Regions from separate parts of the Stenotrophomonas sp. GW821-FHT02D01 genome, predicted to be linked through region 2. Evidence: riboswitches for the same ligand, from Rfam matches in the RefSeq annotation. Region 2 holds a riboswitch; the other holds the start of a gene.

Region 1 (5,818 bases), on a different contig from region 2:
GCTCGGTGCCGTCGCAGCGCGTGGCCTGGCGCACGGCGCCGCCGGTGGCGCTGGCGATCAGCACCTGGCAGCTGGCATCGGCACCAAAGCGGGCGAAGGCGATTTCGCGGCCATCGGGCGACCAGTTCGGAAAGCGGTCGCTGGCACCTGCCGGTGGCGATAGCAGTTGGCGCGCGGGGGCATTGCCGGAGGTCTGCACCTTGATGGCGTTGCCGCCCGTGCCATCATCGTTGGCACCCTCATAGGCGACCTGCGATCCGTCAGGCGAAAGTGTGGGATAGGTCTCAAAACCGGCCGTGGCGGTAATCAATCGATACGGTCGCTCCGGACTTCCGATCACCCGCGTGCCGTTCTCCACTGCCGCATCCACCGGAGAATTCACCGGCGCCGGGCGGCGCAGCAGCAGTACGCTCAACACCACCAGCGCAAGCAGCATCACCACGCCCAGCGCCAGCAGCAGGCGACGGCGCAGACGGCGCCAGCGGCGGCTCCCGCGTTCAACCACGGGCGCGGCTGCGGGGGCCACGGCGTTCGGCGCAGGCGACTGCGGTGCGGACGATTCCTCTGCAACAGCCATCGCATCGGTCTCGTGGTCCGGCAACGGCTGCACCGGCACCAGCAGGCGGTAGCCGGTCTTGGCAATGGTCTCGATGTACGCCTGGCCATTGTCGTCGTCGACGCTGAACGCCTTGCGCAGCTGGGTAACAGCCTGGGTCAGCACATCGTTGGTCGGCAGCGTGTCCGGCCACACTTCGGCGAACAGCTCGTCACGGGTCACCACCCGCCCCGGCTGCCGCATCAACATGCGCAGCACGCCCAGCGCCTTGGGCGTCAAACGGCGTGTACGGCGGGCACCGGCGACTTCGACCTCACGCGAGGACAAAGTAACGATGCACTCACCGACGCGGACGCGGTCGGATTCAGGCGACTGGATTTCGCTGTTGATCATTCGTTGCTATGGGGCTGAAACAGGCCGCAAACACTGTTCACCATCGATCCCTTCCCATCCTTGGCACAGCAAGAAGCCAGATTCCGCACAAAGCATCGGCGCATACCGCAAAAAAAACGAAGCCTCCGGATATTAGCCTATGCGGGTTACCTCGCCTATCGCGTGGTCGACATCAGGCTCTCTCTCGCCGACGCATTCACATAATACGCATCATCATTCGCGCCCTTTTGGGCGCGATATTTTTATCTGGCGTTCATTTTCAGAAGCGTTTCAGCATGGTCAGGCCAACCAGCCGCGAAACCACCAGCGCTACGTACATGACGCCGGAAAACTGCTCCAGCATTACCAGCGCGCGGGCCTGCGGATGCAGTGGCACGACGTCGCTGAGACCTACCCCGGACAATAAGCTGAAGCTCAGATAAAGCAGCTCCATCCATGTGCGCTGCGCGCCGCCACTGGCGCCCTGGAAACTGCCCGGATACCACTGCTGACATACGGCAAAGGTAAAAGCGAATGCCCATGCCAGCAGAGTGAACGTGGCACCGGCGGCGAACAGCTCGTCGCGCGTCACTTTGTGGTCCTGCAGCATGTAAGCGATCAGCGCTCCGGCGGTGTAGAAATACAGCAGGCTTTCCAGCAGCTGCGCGGTGATGCCCAGTGCAGGCCGGTCCAGCAGTGCCGCGGATAGGGAAAACACCACCGCCGGGATGGCCAGCACCAACGCCAGCCATGTCCCCAGCGGGCTGCGCTGCACCACCCACAGTGCCAGGCCGAGCAGGGCCATGCCGAATACGCCCACTGCCGCGCGCCCGGCAGCAGTTTCGTCCAACGCCGGGTACAGCAGTACCGACAGCAGCTGTGCTCCGAGCAGCCAGGCAGAGGGGTGACGGCGGGCGATGGCCAGCCAGCGGGTAGTTACGGCAATGGGCATGGTTCCTTATCCCCAGGGAACGTTGGGGCGAGGATAACGGCAAGGCTGTGAGATGGGGGACTGGACGGTGCCGGGCATGACCCGGCACTGCCCCTCTGCGATCAGCCCTGCTGGTACACCTCGGCGCCGGCTGCACGGAACTGTTCGGACTTCTCCTGCATGCCCTTCTCTGCGTACTCGCGCACGTCCTGGGTGATCTTCATCGAGCAGAAATGCGGGCCGCACATCGAACAGAAGTGGGCCAGCTTGTGCGCGTCCTTGGGCAGGGTCTCGTCGTGGAATTCCTTGGCCTTCTCCGGGTCCAGGCCGAGGTGGAACTGGTCTTCCCAGCGGAACTCGAAGCGTGCCTTGCTCAGCGCGTTGTCGCGCACCTGCGCCCCCGGATGCCCCTTGGCCAGATCAGCAGCATGGGCGGCGATGCGATACGCCATGATGCCGTCGCGCACGTCCTGGCGGTTGGGCAGGCCCAGATGCTCCTTCGGCGTGACATAGCAGAGCATGGCGGTACCGAACCAACCGATCATCGCCGCACCGATCGCGCTGGTGATGTGGTCGTAGCCCGGCGCGATGTCGGTGGTCAGCGGGCCAAGCGTGTAGAACGGTGCCTCGCCGCACTCGCGCAGCTGCTTTTCCATGTTCTCCTTGATGAGCTGCATCGGCACATGGCCGGGGCCTTCGATCATGGTCTGCACGTCGTGCTTCCAGGCAATCTTCGTCAACTCGCCCAGCGTTTCCAGCTCGCCGAACTGCGCCGCATCGTTGGCATCGGCAATGCAGCCGGGACGCAGGCCGTCACCCAGCGAGAAAGTCACGTCATAGGCCTTCATGATTTCGCAGATGTCTTCGAAATGCGTGTAGAGGAAGTTTTCCTTGTGGTGGGCCAGGCACCACTTGGCCATGATCGAACCGCCACGGCTGACGATGCCGGTAACCCGCTTGGCAGTGAGTGGCACATAGCGCAGCAGTACCCCGGCATGGATGGTGAAGTAGTCCACGCCCTGCTCTGCCTGTTCGATCAGGGTGTCGCGGAAAATCTCCCAGGTCAGCGCTTCGGCGCGGCCATCGACCTTCTCCAGCGCTTGGTAGATCGGCACCGTACCGATCGCCACCGGCGAATTGCGGATGATCCATTCGCGCGTTTCGTGGATGTGCTTGCCGGTGGACAGGTCCATCACCGTGTCACCGCCCCAGCGGATCGCCCACACCAGCTTTTCCACTTCCTCGGCAATGCCCGAGGACACCGCGCTGTTGCCGATGTTGGCGTTGATCTTGGTCAGGAAGTTGCGGCCGATGATCATCGGCTCGCTTTCCGGGTGATTGATGTTGTTGGGCAGCACCGCACGGCCGCGGGCGATTTCCTCGCGCACGAATTCCGGAGTGATGATCTGCTGGATCGACGCACCGAATGCCTCGCCAGGATGCTGCTGCAGCAGTGCGGCATCGCGGATCGCGTCCAGCCGCTGGTTTTCGCGGATCGCCACGAATTCCATTTCCGGGGTGATGATGCCGCGGCGCGCATAGTGCATCTGGGTGACGTTGGCGCCGGCCCGCGCGCGACGTGGCAGGCTGCGCGCGGGGAAGCGCACCGGGTCCAGCTTCGGATCATGTTCGCGCGCGCGGCCAAACGAGGAGCTGAGGCCGTCGAGCTGTTCGGTGTCGTTGCGCTCCTCCACCCAGCCACGCCGCAATGCCGGCAGGCCCGCAGACAGGTCGATGCGCACGTCCGGATCGGTGTACGGGCCGGAGGTGTCGTAGACGGTGACCGGTGCGTTCTCTTCGCCACCGAACACGGTGGGCGTGCGGGTCAGCGCGATCTCACGCATCGGCACCTGCAGATCCGGGCGCGAGCCGGGCACGTGGATCTTGCGCGAGCCGGGTATGGGCCGGGTCACGGACTCGGAGAGTTGCTGGGCCTGTTGCTGCAGGGCGGAGAGCTGTGCGTTCATCGGGCATCGTCCAGGAAGGTCAGGGACGAAGCGGCGGCGCACTGCCCCCGCGCCCGGACGGCACCAAGGCGCTCCTTGGGCAGGTTCCGGGTACGGCTGCATTGCAAAGCTTCCCTACGCCGGTATGAGCCGGATCAGGTTCCAAGGGACTATCTCAACCGTGGCCACAAGGCCGCGGTACCCCCGCTTCTTGGTGGGCATTAGAGCATAGAAACCACTCGGTCTCCTGGCCGATCGCCCACGCAGGGCGCGGATCTACCGCGCCTGCGTTAACAGAACCGTGACGTCGCATTCAGTAACGTGCACGCGCGCCGCACCATTGCACGCGGCGCTTTCCCTGCCGCCATAGCGGTACCTGTCCGGTGCGCACACTTTCGCCGGCCCACTCCCTGCAAGCTTTCGCTCGCTCCCCTCAATCCCTTGATCGGAGAAGCTCCTTCATGGTGTTTCGCATTTCCATCGCACTGGTGCTTGCCCTGGTGCTGCTCGCCGGCCTCGCGCCCGGCCCCTTCAATACCGTCGTGCAGGCGGCGCTGGGTGATGTCATCCGCAGCGTCGGTTGGCTGTACCTGCTGGTGGTATTCCTGGCGCTGGTGTTCCTGATGTACCTGGCCTTCGGCCGCTTCGGCAACCTGCGCATCGGTGGCGAAGACGCCGAGCCCGAGTTCTCGCGCGCCAGCTGGATGTCGATGCTGTTCGCTGCCGGCATGGGCATCGGCCTGGTGTTCTGGGGCGCGGCCGAGCCGATCTCACACTTCACCAAGCCACCGGAAGGAATTGAACCGCAGAGCATGGATGCCGCGCGTGCATCGATGCGCTATGCGTTCTTCCACTGGGGCCTGCATCCGTGGGCGATCTATGCACTGATCGGCCTGGCGATGGCCTGGTTCCAGTTCAACCGCAATGGACGCGGGCTGGTCAGCGATATGCTGCAGCCGATCATCGGCCGCCACCATCGCGGCTGGATCGGCCGTGTCGTCAACATCGCGGCGGTGGTCGCCACGGCGATCGGCGTGGCGACGACGCTCGGCTTCGGCACCATCCAGATCGCTGCAGGCGTGGAGCGCGTATTTGGCCTGCAGGCGACTGTACCGGTGCAGATGACCATCATCGCCATTGCCTTCGTGCTGTACATGGCCTCGACCGCCAGCGGTGTGGAGCGCGGCGTGAAGTGGCTGTCCAACTTCAACCTGGCACTGGCTGCATTGCTGGCCGCGACCGTACTTGTGCTGGGGCCGACTGGCTTCATCTTCGATACGTTCACCACCACGCTGGGTTCCTACCTCAACCAGTTGGTGACCATGAGCCTGCGCATGTCACCGTTCTCCGGCAGCACGTGGGTGGCCGACTGGACGATCTTCTACTGGGCCTGGTGGATTTCGTGGGCCCCGTTCGTGGGTTCCTTCATCGCGCGCATCTCGCGCGGCCGCAGCGTGCGCGAGTTCGTGATCGGCGTGGTGTTGGCACCGACCCTGCTGGGCTTCTTCTGGTTCGCCGTGTTTGGGGGAACGGCATTGTGGGCGCAGATCTTCGGCCACGCCGACCTTGTGCAGGCGCTGGGCAATGGCTATGAGACGGTGCTGTTCACCCTGTTCGACAGCCTGCCGGCGTCGCTGATGCTGTCGGCAGTGGCGTTGGTGCTGTTGATGATCTTCTTCGTGACCTCGGCCGATTCGGCGGTTCTGGTACTGGCCAGCATGTCCACCGACGAAGCCGGGGATCCGCCGCTGAAGCGCAAGCTGGCCTGGGGCATCGCGGTAGCGTTGATTGCGGCGGCATTGCTGCTGGCGGGCGGGCTGGATGCGCTGCAGGGCATGATCACGATTGCCGCGTTGCCGTTCGCGCTGCTGATGGTGCTGGTGATGGTGTCGCTGTACCGGGTCCTGGACCAGGAGTACACGCGGGAGCGGCGGCAGGCGCAGCGCCAGCGACGCATGATCGATGCGTGGATCGCACGCGAGATGGCAGCGCAGGAAGAGACCCAGGCGGAGG
Region 2 (5,818 bases):
CACCACCCCGCAGCACCTGTTGACCGACATGTTGAAGACTCACGGATGAGTCCGGTTGGCGTATCGCGGCAAAGGCCGCTCCATCAACCCCAGAGGAAGTGTCATGGCACAACGTGACTACAGCAAAAAGGAAGTTCTCGACATCATCGAGCAGGTTGCACAGCGCAAGGGCATCGCCAGCGAGGACTTCCTGCGCTTTGCCCACATCGAGACCGGTGGCCGCTTCAACGAGCGCGCGCACAACGACAAGACCGATGCCAAGGGCCTGTTCCAGTTCCTGCCGTCGTCGGCCAGGCAGTACGGCCTGACCGGCCACGAGTACGACCCGACCCGCAACACCGAAGCGGCAGCGGAGATGTTCAAGCGCAACCTGGCGGACATGGAAAAGCGCCATGACCGCACCGGCCATCCCTACCTGTCCGGTGATGACAAGCCGAGCGGCCTTGACCTGTATCTGGCACACCAGCAGGGTGCGGCCGGCTACGGTTCGATCCAGACCGCGATCGCCACCGGCACGTTCGGCGTGGTGCGCGACGGCCACGGCGATCCGATCAACATGCGCCCGCGCATCATGGGCCAGATCGGCAGTGACGTCGAAGCGCTGACCGGGCATACGCGCGCGGAGATGCGCACGATGAATGATCGTGACCTGGCCAGCACCTTCGCCCAGTACTACGACCGCAAGTACGACGCGATCAGCATCCCGGAAAAGAACATCGCGCCGATCACCGAGGCCCAGGCGCGTCCGGCGCCGGTGCAGGCCGCACCGACGCAGACCGTGACCCCCGCCGCGCAGGCCGCCGCCGCCGGTGCCGCAGCCATCGCCGCTACCGCCACGGCTGCTGCCGCCAAGCCCGATGCACCCGGCATTTCGCTGGATGCGGCCTACAACGCCGGCGTGAAGTACGACAACGTCAAGTACGCGATCAACATCGAATCCAGCCAGTACTACCGTGGCAAGGGTGTCACCGGCAAGAACGTCGAGCAAGGCTACATCGACTGCTCCGGCTGGGTCGGCACGATGCTCAACAAGACCCAGGATGAGATCAACCAGAAGGCCGGCCATGCGGTGTTCGCCGACGCCGACAAGATCAAGCTGGGCTTCGCCGGCTCCGGCGGTATCGTGCATGACGCCTACAAGGACTCCGGCGTGCTGCTCAAGCGCGACGACATCCTCAAGCCGGGTGCGCTGAAGGAAGGCATGGTGATCGGCCTGGATACGGCCAAGACCAAGCACGAGCACTGGAACGGCATCGACCACATCGTGATGGTGGTGCGAGACCCGAACACCGACAAGCTGCTGATCAGCCAGTCCACCGGCAAGCTGGGCGTGCATACCATGCCGGTGGAGGATTACCTCAAGCAGGTAAAGGACCACCCCAACTGGAAGCTGTTCGCCTCCGATCCGCTGCACCAGGCACGCGATCTGCTGGAAAACCGCAGCCAGGCGCATGAGCAGGCGCAGGCCAAGGGCGCAGCCGAGCCGAAGCCGTCCCCGCAGGAAAAGCCGCAGGCCAGCAACGAAGTGCATAAGCAGGGTGCGCACGGCGAGGATGTGCGCAGGGCGCAGGAACAGCTGGGCCACCTGGGGTATGTGGGTGCCGACGGCAAGCCGCTGGTCGAGGATGGGAAGTTCGGTCGCAACACCGAGGCTGCCGTGCGCCAGCTGCAGAAGGACAACGGTCTGGCAGTGGACGGCATCATCGGCCCGAAGACGCTGGATGCGATCAAGGACGCGCGCGAGCGCCCGCTGCTCAATGACGAGCGCCATCCGCAGAACCCGATGTACAACCAGGCCATGAAGGGCATGGAAGGACTGCCGGCAGGCACCTTCAAGGACCGCCATGCACTGGAGGCCGCCGCCGCTGCACTGACCAAGGAAGCGCAGGCCAGCGGCATGCAGCGCATCGATTCGGTGGTGCCCAGCACCAACGGCGAGCGCATGTTTGCCGTACAGGGCACCGCCGGTGACCCGGCTGCCTGCCGCGCGGCGGTGGACACCCGTGCGGCCAGCGAGCAGAGCATGGCACTCAGCAGTGGTGCGGTGCACGGTGCACCGAATGTCCTGCAGCAGCAGGACGCCCAGCAGGAGCAGGTGAAGCAGGCCCAGCGCGCCATGGGCCACTGAGCCAGGCCAGGCAGGGGAAACCAGGGGAAGGGCCGCGTACTGCGGCCCTTTTCCTTTCTGGCAGCTGAGCGGCCGCCGCGCTTTCAGCCTCGCTTCATGCCGCCTGACGCTAGATGAATGCGCAAGCCGCACGGGGATCGCGCGCAATGTTCCGGCAATGTCCGGGCACCAGCGTAGTCCCTACGGCAGCCGGGGCGCCCAGCGCCCTCCCTGCCCACCGTGGCATGCACCTCACAGGAGAACCCAACATGCTCAGCACTTCCGCACTCAGCTTCCGTGGTCTGGCGATGGCCCTGGCACTTCTTGCCGGCGTGGCCGTGGTCAGTGATGCCAGCGCGATGTCGAGGAAGGACAAGCGCACCGTGGTCGGTGCCGTCGTCGGCGGCGTGGCGGGTCACCTGATCTCCAACGGCGACCCGGCTGCCACCGTCGGCGGCGCGGTTGCCGGCGGCGCCATCGGCAACCTGACCACCTCCGACCGCCATGATCGACGCTACGACGGGCGCTATGACCGTCGCTACGATCGCCGTTATGACCGTGGCTACAACCGCGGCTATGGCTACGACCGCCGCGATGACCGTCGCTGGCAGCGCGAGCGCCATGACAACCGCTACTACCACGACCGCGGCCGCCATCGCGGCTGGTAAGCGCGCCGGCCACAGGCCGCACGTGGCGTCCCTGACGGGCGGGTCGATGACCCGCCCGTTTGCGTCTGTGGCGTCCATGGCGTTGAATGCGCAGCCTTGGATGTTCCATTACTCACCAGCGGCCGTGGCATGACTTCTTCCCCCCATCGCGTGCAGGGCCTCAACAACGACGAGGTCGCCGCCGACTGGCCGGCGATCGACGCGCAGGAGATCATCTGGCTGCGTGGCCGCTTTCCGCAGCTGGGCGCGGACAGCACCTTGCGCTGGCACAGCCCGCGTCCGTTGTCGGCCGCGGCCATTATCGACGGCACCGGCGGTCCGGTCTTCATCAAGCGCCACCACCGCAGTGTGCGCAGCGCTGGAAGCCTGGAAGAAGAACACCGATTCATCGCGCATCTGGCAACTGCCGGCATGCCGGTGGTGCAGGTGCTGGCCAGCAACGACGGCCGCACCGCACTCGAACACGGCCAGTGGACCTACGAACTGCATGCCGTTGGCGCCGGCAAGGACCTGTATCGCGAGCTGCCGTCATGGTCACCGCTGACCGACATTGCCCAGGCCCACGAGGCAGGGCGCGTGCTGGCCACGCTGCACCGCGCGGCAGCCGGCTACCACGCACCGCAGCGCAGTACCCATCTGCTGGTGGCACGCGACGACCTGATCCGCGCCGATGACCCGATCGCCGTACTGAAGGCCGACCTCGGCAACCGCCCCGGGTTGGCCCGCTACCTGGCGCGCATTCCCTGGGAAGAACAGCTGCGCCGCGATGTGCTGCCCTGGCACCACGGCCTGGCCGCGCGCCTGCAGGACGAACCGCGGCTGTGGGCGCACAACGACTGGCACGTCTCCAACCTGCTGTGGAACGACGACGGCACGATTGCCACGGTGCTCGATTTCGGCCTGGCCTCGCCCACCAGCGCGCTGTTCGACCTGGCCACGGCGATCGAACGCAACGCGGTGGCCTGGCTGCAACTGGAGCGCGGCACCGATGCTGTGCGCATCGACATCGCCCTGGCCCTGCTGGACGGCTATCGGCAGGAGCTGCCGCTGTCGCCCACGCGCGTGCACCTGCTGGCCGACCTGCTGCCGATGGTGCATTTCGACTTCGCTCTGTCCGAAGTGGAGTATTTCGAGGGCGTCACCGGATCGACCGCGAACGCCGATGTGGCCTGGCAGCCGTTCATGCTCGGGCATCCGGCGTGGTTCGCCACTGCCCCCGGCCAAGCCCTGCTGGCGGCCCTGCACGCCGCCGCGTGAGCCGCGAGCCACCAAACACCCGGGGTACTCAGTAGATCGACGCCATGCGTCGATGATGCGCTCGGCCGGGGTCAGATCCCTTTCCGCTGGAAAGGGATCTGACCCCGGCTGAAGGGCGGTAGCTCGCAAATCCGTACCATTTGTAGTGAAATGGTCACCTGAAGCGGGGGTGCCTGGATTTGCCAGGCTGAGAGAGTCCCTTGGAACCTGATCCGGTTTGCACCGGCGTAGGGAGCTTTGAGCCGCAGCCACACCCCCGTCATGGGCCGGTGCACCTGCGCGCCGTCGCTTCGTCTCCCTTGTTGTCTGAAGACGAATCGAATGAACCGCTGCCTGCGCCCCACCCTGCTCGCCCTCGCCCTGTGCGCCGCCCTGCCGCTGTACGCCAGCGAGGCAGGCACCGACGCCGCTGATGCGCCCTCCTCGCCCACCGAACTGGCGGCGGTGCGCGTGCAGGCCGGCAAACCGAAGGCCGACACCTCGCGCGTCAACGCCTTCGGCGGCGGCTCATGGAAGGACACCCCCGCCTCGGTGAACGTGCTGGAGCGCGACTACCTCGACCGCCGCCAGGTGCGTTCGCTGTCCGAGCTGGCCAGCAATGATGCCTCGCTGGGCGATGCCTATGCGCCGGTGGGCTACTACCAGAACATCGCCATCCGCGGCTTCGCGCTGGATGCGGCCACCGGCTACCGCTTCAACGGCATGTCCATCGCCGGCGAGCAGCGCCTGGCGCTGGAGAACATCCAGGAAGTGCAGATCCTCAAGGGCGAAGCCGGCCTCGCGGCTGGCGTGATGGCGCCCGGCGGCATCATCAACTACGTGGGCAAGCGCCCGGCGGAAGTGCGCACGGTCACCCTGGGCACCGATTCGGAAGGCTCGCGCTATGCAGCCGTGGATGTCGGCCACTGGCTGACCCCGCGCTTCGGCGTGCGTCTGAACGCCGCCTGGGATGCCAGTGATTCCTACGTCGAGCATGCCGACGGCCGCCGCAACTTCTATTCGCTGGCCACCGACTGGCTGATCGGCGAACACGGCAAGCTGGAAGTGGATGCCAACTACCAGACCAGCTCGCAGCGCTCGGTGTCCGGCTTCCAGCTGCTGGGCGCGCGCGACCTGCCGCGCGGCGTCGACCGCGAACGCCTGCTCGGCTACCAGCCGTGGCAGCGGCCGGTGGACATTGCCAGCACCAACATCACCGCGCTGCACACCTATGACTTCAACGATGCGTGGCAGTCGCGCGTCTCGGTCGGCCACAGCCGCTCGGTGATCGATGACAACGTCGCCTTCGCCTACGGCTGCTACTACACCGCAGGGTGCGCAGACGGCAGCGTGCCGGGCAACTATTTCGCCCCCAACGGCGACTACGACATCTACGACTACCGCAGCCCGGATGACACCCGCCGCAACCAGCAGGCCCGTGCCGAACTGCGCGGCAGTTTCGAGACCGGCAGCGTCGGCCACCAGCTGAGCATCGGCGCCGACTACTTCCGCCGCACCATCGACAAGCGCCCGAGCGTCAACGAGTACGTCGGCACCAGCAACATCCACGACGTGCAGGTGCCGGTGTTCGAGCCCTCGCCGAAGATGCCGGGTGCATCGGCACGGCGCCTGGACAGCCGGCAGACCGCGTTCTTCGCGCTGGACCGGATGAGCTTCGGCGATGACTGGCAGTGGCTGGCCGGCGGCCGCTTCGTGCGCCTGGACGAGCGCGCCTACGACAAGCGCGGCACGCCGCAGCGCCACAGCCGCCTGTCGCGCTTCCTGCCGCAGACCGCGCTGGTGTGGA

The links. A riboswitch is a leader RNA that binds a small molecule or an ion and turns the genes downstream of it on or off. The one in region 2 is predicted to bind thiamine pyrophosphate.
Region 1: it holds a riboswitch for thiamine pyrophosphate, as region 2 does, so the genes downstream of both, thiC (phosphomethylpyrimidine synthase ThiC) here and AC07UW_RS12295 (TonB-dependent siderophore receptor) in region 2, are expected to answer to the same signal.

Annotation. Positions count from the first base shown of each region.
Region 1 is NZ_JBWKVP010000002.1:394,548-400,365, reverse strand. It holds gene AC07UW_RS06650 (winged helix-turn-helix domain-containing protein) at 1-949, opposite strand, end outside; gene AC07UW_RS06645 (ion channel) at 1,209-1,880, opposite strand; gene thiC (phosphomethylpyrimidine synthase ThiC) at 1,982-3,826, opposite strand; TPP riboswitch at 3,920-4,021, opposite strand; gene AC07UW_RS06635 (BCCT family transporter) at 4,267-5,818, shown strand, end outside.
Region 2 is NZ_JBWKVP010000005.1:155,179-160,996, reverse strand. It holds gene AC07UW_RS12310 (peptidoglycan-binding protein) at 104-2,128, shown strand; gene AC07UW_RS12305 (glycine zipper 2TM domain-containing protein) at 2,377-2,775, shown strand; gene AC07UW_RS12300 (phosphotransferase enzyme family protein) at 2,905-4,032, shown strand; TPP riboswitch at 4,188-4,283, shown strand; gene AC07UW_RS12295 (TonB-dependent siderophore receptor) at 4,354-5,818, shown strand, end outside.